2 linked regions of the Massilia sp. METH4 genome follow. The protein of the gene in region 2 interacts with the protein of the main gene of each other region in a pairwise test. Links are inferred from orthologs where the notes say so. Each region holds a gene or a part of one and is shown on either strand. Other genes may lie near its edges.

Region 1 (4,826 bases), 2.0 Mb from region 2 along the record:
TTGCGCACATTGTGTTCGCCGGCGGCCTGCATGCCGGCATAGAACTGGTCGAACGCGCCGTCCGCGCGGCGGATCGACACGAACATCTGGGAGCCGAAATCGGCCGGGCGGAAGGAGCAGCTCACGTCCGCTTCCTTGCTCAGGCCGAAGGTCAGCGTGCGCCGCGCGCCGGCCAGCTCGCGCCAGATCGGCGTGAACTCGTCGTGCGACGGGAATACCGCCACGCCATCGGCCGGCAGCGCGGCCAGCACTGCACCGTTTTCACGTGCCACCGCTTCCACCGTGTGCATGAATTCCTGGTGCTCGCGCTGCGCGTTGTTCACCAGGCCGATCGTGGGCGCGGCGATCTTCGCCAGGCGGCCGATCTCGCCGGGATGGTTCATGCCCAGTTCAATGACGGCGGAGGAATGGTGCGGGGCCAGGCGGAACAGCGTGAGCGGCACGCCGATCTCGTTATTCAGGTTGCCGCGGGTCGCCAGCCGGTCTTCTTCGCCGTGCGCGGCAGCCAGGATGGCCGCGATCATTTCCTTCACGGTCGTCTTGCCGTTGCTGCCGGTGACGCCGATGACGGGCAGGTCGAACTGATTGCGCCACCAGCGGGCGATCTCGCCGAGGGCGACCAGCGTGTCCGGCACCACGATGGCTGGCGAGGTGCAGCCATCGGGCAGTTTCTCGACCACGACGGCGGCGGCCTTCTGCACCACCTGAGGCAGGAAATCGTGCGCATCGAAGGTTTCGCCGCGCAGCGCGACGAACAGCGCGCCGGGGTTCACGGTGCGGCTGTCGGTCGACACCCCATCGAAGGCGATCGCATCGCCGCCGAGGTTGCCTGCAATGCGTGCGCCGGTCAGCGCGCCCAGGATCTGGTCCACCGTTGCGCGCATCAGTTCGGCCTCATCATCGTCAGTCGAGCTGTCAATGCCAGTTGGGCGTGGTCGGCATCGGAGAACGGCAGTTTCTTGCCCTTGATCTCCTGGTAGGGTTCGTGGCCCTTGCCGGCCACCAGGATCACGTCGTTCTTCGCGGCGTGCTTGACGGCGGAGAGGATCGCGGCGGCCCGGTCCTCGATGGTCTGCGCGGGGCGGCCGGCATCCATGCCGGCCACGATCTGCGCGATGATCGCGTGCGGGTCTTCGCTGCGCGGGTTGTCGCTGGTGACGAGCACGTGGTCCGCCGCCTGGGCGATGCGGCCCATCTGCGGGCGCTTGCCCGGATCGCGGTCGCCGCCGCAGCCGAACACGCACCACAGCTGGCCGCCCCGGTCAGTGGCCACGGGGCGCAGCGCTTCCAGCGTTTTTTCCAGCGCATCGGGCGTGTGCGCGTAGTCGATCACGACCATCGGCGCATCGTTGCCGCCCACCAGCTGCATGCGGCCCGGCGCGGGCGTGAGCGCCTCGATCGCGTCGACGGCGGCGCGCAGGGGCATGCCTTTCGCCAGCAGGGCGCCCAGCACGCCGAGCGCATTGCTGACGTTGAACGCGCCGACCAGGCGCGTCTTCACCTGTGCCGAACCGTAGGGCGAGTCGAGGTGGAATTCGGTGCCCGCGCTGCGGCTCTTGACCTGGCTGGCGCGCAGCACGGCCATGCCCGGCATGGCCGGCACGTCGCTGTCAGGCTTGAGCGTGTAGCCGATCACCTGGGCGCCATTCACCAGGGCGGCGATGCGCACGCCGGCCGGATCGTCCAGGTTGATCACGGCCGCCTTCAGGCCGGGCCACGCGAACAGCTTCTGCTTGGCCGCCTCGTAGGCTTGCATCGAGCCGTGGAAATCGAGGTGGTCGCGCGTGAGGTTGGTAAACAGCGCCACGTCGAAGTGCATGCCCGACACGCGGCCCTGTTCCAGGCCGATGGACGAAACTTCGATCGCCAGCGAGCGCGCGCCGGCGGCGCGGCATTCGTCCAGCGTGCGGGCCAGCAGCACCTGGTCCGGCGTGGTGTAGCCGGTGGAGGTGAATTCGGGTTCGGTGCGGCCGTAGGTGGAGCTGTGAAACAGGCCGACGCCCAGCGTGCCGATCACGGCGGCGGTCTCGCCGGCGCGCGACAGCGCGTGCCCCAGCCACACGGCGGACGAGGTCTTGCCGTTCGTGCCCGTGATGCCGACCGTGAACATGCCGGCATCCGGCATGCCGTACACGGCGTGCGCGATCGGGCCCGCGGTGCGCTTCAGGTCCGGCACGGCCCGGCCGGCCACCTGCCATTCGGCTTTCCACTGGAAATCCTGCGGGTCGTACAGCACGGCGGCGGCGCCCTGCTCGATGGCCCGTTCTATATAGTTGCGGCCGTCGCCGGCGTCGCCCGCGCTGTTGTTGGGATATGCGAAAAATACATCGCCGGACTTGATCCGGCGCGAGTCGGATGCCAGCTGGCCGCCCGGCGCGGCCTGCCTGATCCAGGCAGCAATGGTGTTGATGTCGTCGTTATTATTCATGTTCGTCATTTACATGGCCTCCCCTTCGTTGCCCGTCGGCGCCACGATTTCCGTGACGGTGGAGTCGGGAGGCACGTTCATGGCGCGCAGCGCGTTCTCTGCGACTTTGGCGAAAGTGGGGGCGGCCACCTGGCCGCCGTAGTGGCCGCCCTGCGTGGGCTCGTCGATCATCACCGCGATCACGAAGCGCGGTGCCGACAACGGCACAATGCCCACGAAGGAGCCGATGTACTTGCGCGGGATCGCATAGCGGCCGTTTTCCACCTTGTAGGCGGTGCCCGTCTTGCCGCCCACGCGATAGCCCGGGATCTGGGCCTGCTTGGCGGTGCCGTCCTTGCCGGAGACGACCATTTCCAGCATTTCGCGCATCTGCCGCGCGGTTTCCGGCTTGATGACCTGCTGGCCCTGCGGCATGTCGTGGCTCTTTTCGAAGGTGAGCGGAATCAGGTCGCCGTCGCGCGCGAACATCAGGTAGGAACGAGCCAGCTGGATCAGCGATACCGAAATGCCGTTACCGTAGCTCATGGTGGCCTGCTCGACCGGGCGCCAGTTCTTGTACGGGCGCACGCGACCGGCCACGGCGCCGGGGAAGCCCCACTTCGGCTGCTGGCCGAAGCCAACCTTGGTGAACATCTCCCACATCTCCTGCGGCTGCATCGACAGGGCGATCTTGGAGGTGCCGATGTTCGACGACATCTCGACGATCTGCTGCACATTGATCACGTGGTGCGCCTTGGTGTCGCTGATCGTGCGGTCCTTGATCGTGTAGCGGCCGTTGCCGGTATCGATGTTGGTGTGCGGCTTGACGATGCCCTTGTCCAGCGCCAGCGCCACGGTGATGGGCTTGAGCGTGGAACCCGGCTCGAAGGAATCGGTCATCACGCGGTTGCGCAGCTGGGCGCCGGTGAGCTTGCGGCGATCGTTCGGGTCGTAGCTGGGGTAGTTGGCCAGCGCCAGCACCTCGCCCGTGTGCACGTCCAGCACCACGGCCGCGCCGGCCTTGGCGGAGAACTTCTCGACCGCGGCCTTCAGCTGGGTGAAGGCGATGTACTGGATCTTCGAATCGACCGACAGCACCAGGTCCTTGCCGTCGTGCGGTTCGTGCTTGGCGCCGATGTCCTCGACGATATGGCCCAGCCGGTCCTTGATGACGCGGCGCGTGCCGGTCTGGCCGACCAGCGTCTTCTGGTGCGCCAGCTCCATCGATTCCTGGCCGACGTCTTCCACGTTGGTGAAGCCCACCACGTGTGTCATCACTTCGCCCTGCGGGTAGAAGCGCTTGTATTCCTTGCGAGTGTCGATGCCGTCGATCTTCAGCGCGGCGATCTTGTCGGAGACGTCCTGCTCGACCTGGCGTTTCAGGTAGACGAAATTGCGGTCCGAGTCGAGCTTCTTGCGCAGCTCGGCCTCGCTCATGTCCAGCAGGCCCGCCAGGGCGCGCAGTTTTTCCGGCGGCGCCTGCAGCACGTCGTCCGGGATCGCCCAGATGGCTTTCACGGGAATCGACGACGCCAGCACCTGGCCGTTGCGGTCCATGATCTTGCCGCGCGTGGCCGGCAGTTCGATCGTGCGGGCGTAGCGGATCTCGCCCTGCTTCTGCAGGAACTGGGTGGACAGGCCTTGCAGCCATACGGCGCGCACGGCCAGGGCCGTGAAGGCCGCGAACAGCACGAACAGCACCACGCGCGAGCGCCAGGTGGGCAGGCGCACGGCGAGCACGGGGCTCTTCGAGAACGACACGCCCTTCGAGGCGGCCACGCGCGAGCCGGCGGCGTTCGAGCGGCTCATTCCTCGCCCTCCGTCAGGTACTGGGTGCGCGCCGGCGTCAGCTGCGTCATGCCCAGGTCCTTGTGCGCGATTTCCTCGATGCGGGCGTGCTTGCCCAGCGTGGACTGGTCCAGCTGGAGCTGCGACCATTCGATGTCGAGCTGGCGCGACTTGGCCTGCGCCCGTTCCAGTTCGATGAACAGGTGGCGCGCCCGGTATTGCGCGTTAACGAGCGACAGCGCGCAGCCCACGAGCAGCGCGGCCAGCACGGCGGCGAGCTTGCCGCTCATGCCGGCTTCTCCACGGGATTGCCACTGCGCGGCAGGCGCATCGCCACGCGCAGCACGGCGGAGCGGGCGCGCGGGTTCTCGTCCACTTCGCGATCGGAAGGCTTGATCTTGGCCAGCAGCTTGACCTCGGGCTGCGGCAGGTCGGCCGCGCGGATCGGCAGGCGGCGGTCCGGCTGCGGCACGTTGGCGCGCTCGGCGAAGAAGCGCTTGACCATGCGGTCTTCCAGCGAGTGGAAGCTGATCACGGCCATGATGCCGCCCGGCGCCAGCGCGTCGTAGGCTTGCCTCAGTCCTGCCTCGAGGTCCTCAAGCTCTTGATTGATGAAAATCCGGATAGCCTG
Region 2 (8,014 bases):
GCAGGAAAAGGTGTGCGACACCGTACATGGACGCCCCCGGTATGCCAAGCTTTCTTTTCGTGATGGTTTGTAGGTAAAGATTGCACCCGTACATTCGGACTTTGATGTGGCTGATGCCACTGTCCCTGATGGGATTTGCTGGTCGACGCCCCCTCGGTTTAACGCACTCAAGGTGCTTGGTGTCGCGCGGGCTAAGCCGACCACGGTCTTACCTGGTTTGCCATCACTTCTTGATCGCTTGTGCAATCGGTGGAATGTACTGCTCCGCTTCCAAAAAACTGTCCGCTACCCTCCGCGAAGGCCCTCAGCCGAGCCGATTACGCGGCAGCGTAATCGGCTCGGAACTCTCTGTCATGAGCCAATAGGGCCCAGACAGTCCTTGCATTCTTGTTGGCCAATGCTACTGCCGCAACGTTCTTGTGCCGTCGCCCAAGCAGTGAGTGAAGCCAGCCGCTCTTGCTTGGATCCTTTTTGACTGCATGCTGGATCACCGCTCGGGCTCCATGAATGAGCAAAGTACGCAGGTACGTATCGCCCCTTTTGCTGATGCCCAGAAGATTCGTGCGACCGCCTGTCGAATGCTGCTTGGGTACTAGGCCGATCCACGCTGCGAGTTGCCTGCCATTGGCGAAGTTCCTCGCGTTACCGATCGCCGCGACCAAAGCGCTGGCTGTGATCGGTCCTATGCCGGGTATCTTCTCCAACCGTTTGGACATCGGGTTCGAGCGGTGCCATTTCAGAATTTCCAGCTCGAATTCGTTGACTCTTCTATCCAGCACCTTCAAGTGATCGAGAAGTTCCAGAATGGTCTGGCGAAAAATGCCGGGCAACTCATCCTTCGCTTCGTCGAGCAGTGCCGGTACTCGCTCCCTGAGCACGGCCAAACCCTTCGGGACAACGAGGCCAAACTCCGCCAGCAGGCCGCGAATCTGGTTGGCCTGAGCAGTACGCTGCTTGACGAACCCACTACGCGCCGTGTGAACAGCGATAATCGCCTGCTGCTCAATAGTCTTGATCGGCACAAAGCGCATGTTTGGCCTTTGCACTGCCTCGCAGATTGCCTCGGCATCGGCTGCATCGTGCTTGTTGGTCTTCACGTATGGCTTGACGAACTGCGGAGCTATCAGCTTGACCGTGTGGCCCAGGCTCTGCAACTGCCGTGCCCAGTAATGCGCGCTGCCACACGCCTCCATCCCAATTAGACACGGCGGCATGTTAGAGAAAAACCTCATCACCTTGCCACGCCGGAGCTGGCATCGCATCTCGACCTTGCCGCTCGCATTAACGCCATGGAATTGGAAAACTTCCTTTGCCAGATCCATACTGCATGTCGTAATCTTCATGGTGACGCCCCTCTCTGGTTAAGTGAAACTTCGACAGCTCCACTTTGGCACATCGATGCCGTCTCAGGGTGGGGGCGTCCATCCCATTGGTTTTCTCCCGAACTCGCCGACACCGCATCCAGGCTCCGGGAAAACCGGTGTCTGACACTTTTTTCCGGATGATGCACCCGGAAAAAAATGTCCGACACCGAGCGCGGTTAGAATGTCACATTTCGCCGACGCTTTCCCTTCCTCTGCGTGAAGTATTTACAAGAAAACCGGTTCCTCGCGATCGCCCTGGCCGTTTCGGTGCTTGCGCATGCGGCCTTGCTGGCGGTGCGGTTCGTGGCGCCGCCGGAGATCAAGCTCAAGCCCACCGACCCGACGCTGGAAGTCATCCTCGTCAATGCCAAGCACGCCAATCGGCCGCTGAAGGCGGAGGCGCTGGCGCAGGCGAACCTCGATGGGGGAGGGCAGGCCGACCAGGGACGCTCGAAGTCGCCGCTGCCGGACATGCGCCGCGTGGCCGATGGCGACAGCATCGAAGCGTCGCGCCGCCGCATCGAGCAGCTAGAGGAGATGCAGAAGAAGCTGCTCACCCAGGTGAAGACCACGCCCTACCGCGCCGCGCCCGTCACGGAGAACAGCAAGCCCGATCCCACGGCCGGCGGCGCCGAGCTGATGGAAAGCAGCAAGGCCATCGCCCGCATGGCCGCCGAGATCGCGCAGACGATCGAAGACCAGAACAAGCGCCCGCGCCGCACCTACATCACGCCGAGCACGCAGCAGGTGGGGTACGCGATGTACTACAAGACCTTCCAGCGCAAGGTGGAAGAAGTGGGCACGCTCAATTTTCCGCAGAAGGATGGCCGCAAGATGTACGGCGAGCTGGTGCTGTCGATCCCGATCTTCCAGGACGGCACGCTGTACACGAAGGAGGGCGGCATCACGGTGCAGGCCAGCTCCGGCAACCGCGCGCTGGACGAAGCGGCGATCGCGATCGTGCGCCGCGCCGCGCCGTTCGGCAAGTTCCCGCCGAACATGCTGTCGAACGACCGCGACGACCTGTGGGTCATCATCACCCGTTTCAAATTCACCCGCGAACAAAAACTCGAAGCCCAGCTCGGCGGGGCACCATAGACATGGACAAATACTGCGTATTCGGCAACCCGATCGCCCACAGCAAGTCGCCCGACATCCATGCCGCCTTCGCGGCAGCGACGGGCCAGCAACTGACCTATGAAAAGCGCCTGGCGCCGCTGGACGGCTTCGCGCAGGCCGTGCGGGATTTCATCGCCGAAGGCGGCCGGGGCGCCAACGTGACGGTGCCGTTCAAGCTCGAGGCTTACCGGCTGGCAAACGCGCTGACGGTGCGCGCCCAGGCCGCCGGTGCCGTGAACACGCTGCTGTTCGACGAGCATGGCATCACCGGCGACAACACCGATGGCGCCGGCCTGGTGGCCGACATCACCGTCAACGCCGGCGTGCCGATCGCGGGCAAGCGCGTGCTGTTGCTGGGCGCCGGCGGCGCCGCGCGCGGTGCCGTGCTGCCGATCCTCGAGCATCGGCCCGCCGCGCTGGTGATCGCCAACCGCACGGTGGCCACGGCCGAAGCGCTGGTGCAGCAGTTCGCGCCGCTCGGCGGGGAAGGTGTCGTTTCCGCTTGCGGCTTCGCGGACATCGCCGGCAGCTTCGATATCGTCATCAATGCAACGTCGGCCAGCCTGCAGGCGGACCTGCCGCCCGTGCCGCCATCGGTATTCCACCCGGGCGCGCTGGCATTGGATATGATGTACGGGAAGGAGCCGACCGTCTTCATGCGCTTCGCCGAAAGCCACGGCGCCGCCACGCGCGACGGGTTGGGCATGCTGGTCGAGCAGGCCGCAGAGGCCTTCCACGGCTGGCGCGGCGTGCGCCCCGGCACGGCGGAGGTGCTGGCCAGCCTGCGGTGACGAATTTTTCTTCCTGCGTACTTATAAGTAATGACAAAAACGCGCAACGCGCCCGGCCGCTGGTCCTGGGTCAAATGGATCTTCATCGTTCCCATCGCACTGTTCATCGCGGTGCAGCTGTATTTTCTCGCGCAGATCTGGTGGTGGCGCGACCATGAACCGGGCATGACCGCCTTCATGCGCCAGCAACTGGCGGTGATGCGGGAAACGAATCCCGACGCGCAAATCAGGCAGCAATGGGTGCCCTACGAGCGCATCTCCACCAACCTGAAGCGCGCGATCATCGCTTCGGAAGACGCCAACTTCTCCGACCACGACGGCGTGGACTGGGACGCGCTCGAGAAAGCCTACGAGCGCAATGAAAAGCGCAAGAAGGTCACGCACGGCGGGTCCACGATCACGCAGCAGCTGGCCAAGAACCTGTTCCTGTCCGGCTCGCGCAGCTATCTGCGCAAGGGCCAGGAGCTGATCATCGCCTACATGCTGGAGACGGTGATGGACAAGCGGCGCATCTTCGAGATCTACCTGAACGTGGTGGAATTCGGCCGCGGCGTGTACGGCGCCGAGGCGGCCGCGCGCTACTATTACAAGATTCCCGCCTCGAAACTGGGCGCGGCCCAGGCGGCGAAGCTGGCGGTGATGCTGCCCAACCCCCGCTATTACGACGCGCACCGCAGCACGCGCTACCTGAACCGGCGCACCCAGATCATCCTGCGGCGCATGGGGTCGGCCGAGTTGCCGTGATCGGCGCCGCTTAGTGGTAACTTAAGCAACGCACAATAAAGCTGCAATGTACGGTTCCACCGGTAAAAAGTGGTTCTCCGGTCTGGTCCCGGCACGGGCTTTGCCTGTACACTTGCGCTGTTTTATTTTTTGCGTCTTGCAAGTGTCCAGAATTCCACCCGGCTGAGTGCGCCTATGATCAATGTCTTCGTTCTACAAAATGGCCGGCTGAACCAGGTTCCCATCGAGACGCGCGAAGACCTTGAGCAAGTGGCACCGGTATGGGTCGACCTCACCGACCCGACCGACGACGAGCGCGCCTGGGTCAAGACGATCTATGGCGTGACCCTGCCGGGCGAGGACGAAGTCAAGGACATCGAAGCCTCGGCCCGCTACTACGAGGCGGAGAACGGCGACCTGCACCTGCGCACCGACTTCCTGCTGGAAGAAGACGATGGCCCGTCGCGCGTGGTCACCGTCGCGTTCATCCTGGCCCGCAAGATGCTGTTCTCCGTCCATACGGACGACCTGCCCGTGTTCCGCCTGGTGCGCATGCGCGCGCGCTCGCGCCCCGGCTCGATCGCCGACTACATGGACGTGCTGCTGGACCTGTACGCGACCGACGCCGAATACTCGGCCGACGCGCTGGAAGGCATTTACCAGAAGCTGGAAGAGGTGTCGTTCCGTGTGCTGCAAAAGGAATTCACCGACAAGGATGCGGCCGACGCGCTGTCCGCGATCGCCCACGAGGAAGACTTGAATGGCCGTATCCGCCGCAACATGATGGATACGCGGCGCGCCGTCAGCTTCCTGATGCGCGGCCGGCTGCTGAACTCCGAGCAGTTCGAGGAGGCGCGGCAGATCCTGCGCGACATCGAATCGCTCGATGGCCACACGTCCTTCCTGTTCGACAAGATCAACTTCCTGATGGATGCCACGGTCGGCTTCATCAACATCAACCAGAACAAGATCATCAAGATCTTCTCCGTGGCCAGCGTCGCCTTCCTGCCACCCACCCTGATCGCCAGCGTGTACGGCATGAATTTCGACTTCATGCCGGAACTGAAGTGGTCGCTCGGCTATCCGTGGGCGTGGGGCTTGATGATCACCAGCGCGATTGCGCCCTTCCTGTATTTCCGGCACCGCGGCTGGCTGAAATAATACGCACGATAAAAGCGGCCGCGGCCGCTTTTATCGTTTCAACGATTACGCACGGCGCGCCGCCGCTTCGATTTCCACATTGCCCATTTTCTTCTTCTGGAGGTTCAGGAAGATATTGGCGGTCATCGCCAGGATCGCCACCGCGGCCGAGACTTCCGAAATCACCAGCGCCGGCAGGATTTTCACATCCCCCGTCAGCAGCACGTAGGCAAGCGAACCCATCATTACCGGCAACGCCAGGTTCAGCAGCCAGAAGTGCACGCGCGCCAGCAGCGTGTCACCCGTTTGCGGAAACACCGTGTAGATGAGCCCGGAAATGGCCAGCGTCGTCCAGCCCAGCAGGTTCACGTGCGCATGCACTGGCCGCAGCGTGAAGTTCTGGCTCGCGCCCATGGCAATGCCGATGGCCACGCCGACGACGAGGTACAGCACCGCCAGCTTGATCCAGATGATGCCGGACTGGCCCTGGCCTTCTTGCATCTGTTCAGTACGCATGATGAACACTCCGAATGATCTTTGACGCAGCGAATTCTAAAGATCGGATGTCATCGAAATGTACGAAGATTGTCGCTTTAAGAAGTTTTTAGGGTTCGAACGCTGCCATAGCGAAATGTTTCCCGGAAAATGGGGTCTGTCCCCATTTTCTGGGCAATAAAAAAGGACGGTCGCCCGTCCTTTTCGCTCGAAGCCTGCGCCGCTTACTTCAGCCGCGCAAACACCCGCCGTGCCGCTTCGATCGTTTCGTCGATGATCTCGTCGCTATGCGCCGCCGACACAAAGCCGGCCTCGAACGCGGCCGGGGCGAAGTACACGCCCTCGTCCAGCATCGCGTGGAAGAATTCGTTGAACCTGGCGCGGTCGCCGGCCATCATTTCGGCGTAGTTGCGCGGCGGCTCGGCGCTGAAGTACAGGCCGAACATGCCGCCCTGGTAATCGGCGCAGAACGTCACGCCTTCCTGGAAGGCGGCATCCGTCAAGCCTTCGGCGAGGCGCTTGGCGCTGGCCGTCAGCCGGTCGTAGAAGCCCGGTTCCTGGATCAGCTTCAGCGTCGTCATGCCGGCCGCGACAGCGATCGGGTTGCCGGACAGCGTGCCCGCCTGGTACACGGCGCCGACCGGCGACATCTTGCTCATCAACTCGGCGCTGCCGCCGAAGGCCGCCACCGGCAGGCCGCCGCCGATCACCTTGCCCAGCGCCGTCAGGTCCGGCTTGATGCCGTACAGCGTCTGCGCACCGCCAAGGCCGACGCGGAAGCCGCACATCACCTCGTCGAAGATCAGCAGCGCGCCGTGTTTCGTGCACAGGTCGCGCAGCGCCTGCAGGAACTCGGGCGCGGCCTTGATCAGGTTCATGTTGCCGGCCACCGGTTCCACGATCACGCAGGCGATCTCGTCGCCAAATTCGGCGAACGCCTCTTCCACCTGCGGCACGTCGTTATAGTCCAGCACCAGCGTGTGCTTGACGAAGTCTTCCGGCACGCCGGCGGACGTCGGGTTGCCGAACGTGAGCAGGCCGCTGCCGGCCTTGACCAGCAGCGAGTCGGCGTGGCCGTGGTAGCAGCCTTCGAACTTGACGATCTTGTCGCGGCCCGTGGCGCCGCGCGCCAGGCGCAGCGCGCTCATCGTGGCCTCGGTGCCGGAAGAGACCAGGCGCACCTGCTCGATCGACGGCACCAGGCGGGCGATCTCTTCGGCCATTTCCACTTCACCCTCGGTCGGCGCGCCGAACGACAGGCCGCGCGTGGCCGCTTCCTGCACGGCCTTCACCACCTGCGGATGGGCGTGACCGACGATGGCCGGGCCCCAGGAGCCGATATAGTCGATGTAGCGCTTGCCGTCGGCATCCCAGAAATACGGGCCCTCGGCACGCTTGATGAAGCGCGGGGTACCGCCCACGGAGCGGAAGGCCCGCACCGGCGAGTTGACGCCGCCGGGCGTGGTCTTTTGCGCGCGTTCGAACAGCACATCGTTTTGCGAAATCGTCATTGCTTATCCTTTCTGTTTTTCGCCACCGCATGGAAGCGGTTCGGCACCAGCCTGCCCATGCCGTAGCGCTGGGCATGGCGCAGGGCGCCGGCGGTGTATTGCTGGGCAAGGTCGACGGCTTGCGGCAGGGCCATGCCATGCGCCATGTAGGCGGCAATGGCGCCCGACAGCACGCAGCCGGCGCCCACGAACGGGCCGGGCAGGTGTTGCCAGCGGTCGTGGCGGATGATGCCGCCGTCGCCGTACAGGGTGTTGGCGCGCATGCCCGTCTCGGCGCGCGAGGTGCCGGCCGGCGTGCCGGTCACCAGCACGTATTCGCAGCCCAGGTCGATCAGGTGCTGGGCATCGTCGGCCATCGTTTCGCCGTTCGACAGGTCGCGCCAGGTCTCGGCCATGCGCCCCAGCTCCACCTGCGACAGCATCAGCAGGGTGGCCTGCGGCACCAGCAGCTGGCGCATCACGGTCAGCAGTTCTTCCGGATCGGTCTGTTCCGACAATGGCGGCAGCTGCGAGCCGAATGGGTCGAGGATCAGCGGCGCATCGGGGTAATCGGATACCACTTCGGCGATCGAGGACACGTGTTCCATGTGATCGAGCGCGCCGATCTTGAACGCCGCCACCTGCACGTCTTCCAGCACCACCCGGGCCTGGTCGGATACCCAGTCCGGTTCCACGTGCTGCTGGTCTTCCACGCGGGCGCTGTCGCCGATGAGTAACGCGGTCGTGACCGACAGGCCCTGGCACCCGAGCGCGGCGAAAACGCCGATATCGGAATGCACGCCCACTGCGCCGATCGGATCGGCCACGCCGAATGTCAGGATGAGGGGTGATGTTTGGTTTTGCACGGCCAGTAGATTAAGATACCCGATTC

Evidence for each region. Proteins that work in one complex are often made in the same cells at the same time.
Region 1: the proteins of mtgA (region 2) and V6Z91_RS12910 interact in binary tests that used the Escherichia coli proteins (3 or more experiments, as listed by UniProt). The link is inferred for Massilia sp. METH4 from one-to-one orthologs.

The regions. Positions count from the first base shown.
Region 1 is NZ_CP146614.1:2,904,959-2,909,784, reverse strand. What follows is about bases 1,828-4,826. They hold V6Z91_RS12910 (penicillin-binding protein 2), read right to left. Parts: upstream 4,217-4,826; coding sequence 2,438-4,216; downstream 1,828-2,437. Other genes in these bases: rsmH (16S rRNA (cytosine(1402)-N(4))-methyltransferase RsmH), read right to left, coding at 4,482-4,826; ftsL (cell division protein FtsL), read right to left, coding at 4,213-4,485; V6Z91_RS12915 (UDP-N-acetylmuramoyl-L-alanyl-D-glutamate--2,6-diaminopimelate ligase), read right to left, coding at 1,828-2,437. Outside these bases: murF (UDP-N-acetylmuramoyl-tripeptide--D-alanyl-D-alanine ligase), read right to left, coding at 1-884; more of V6Z91_RS12915, read right to left, coding at 884-1,827. UniProt on the Escherichia coli protein: Essential cell division protein that catalyzes cross-linking of the peptidoglycan cell wall at the division septum. Required for localization of FtsN.
Region 2 is NZ_CP146614.1:870,477-878,490, reverse strand. What follows is about bases 2,318-5,161. They hold mtgA (monofunctional biosynthetic peptidoglycan transglycosylase), read left to right. Parts: upstream 2,318-3,304; coding sequence 3,305-4,018; downstream 4,019-5,161. Other genes in these bases: corA (magnesium/cobalt transporter CorA), read left to right, coding at 4,193-5,158; aroE (shikimate dehydrogenase), read left to right, coding at 2,465-3,274; V6Z91_RS03895 (TonB family protein), read left to right, coding at 2,318-2,462. Outside these bases: V6Z91_RS03900 (IS110 family transposase), read right to left, coding at 318-1,343; more of V6Z91_RS03895, read left to right, coding at 1,581-2,317; V6Z91_RS03875 (hypothetical protein), read right to left, coding at 5,204-5,653; hemL (glutamate-1-semialdehyde 2,1-aminomutase), read right to left, coding at 5,857-7,143; V6Z91_RS03865 (hydroxymethylpyrimidine/phosphomethylpyrimidine kinase), read right to left, coding at 7,140-7,949. UniProt on the Escherichia coli protein: Peptidoglycan polymerase that catalyzes glycan chain elongation from lipid-linked precursors. May play a role in peptidoglycan assembly during cell division in collaboration with other cell division proteins.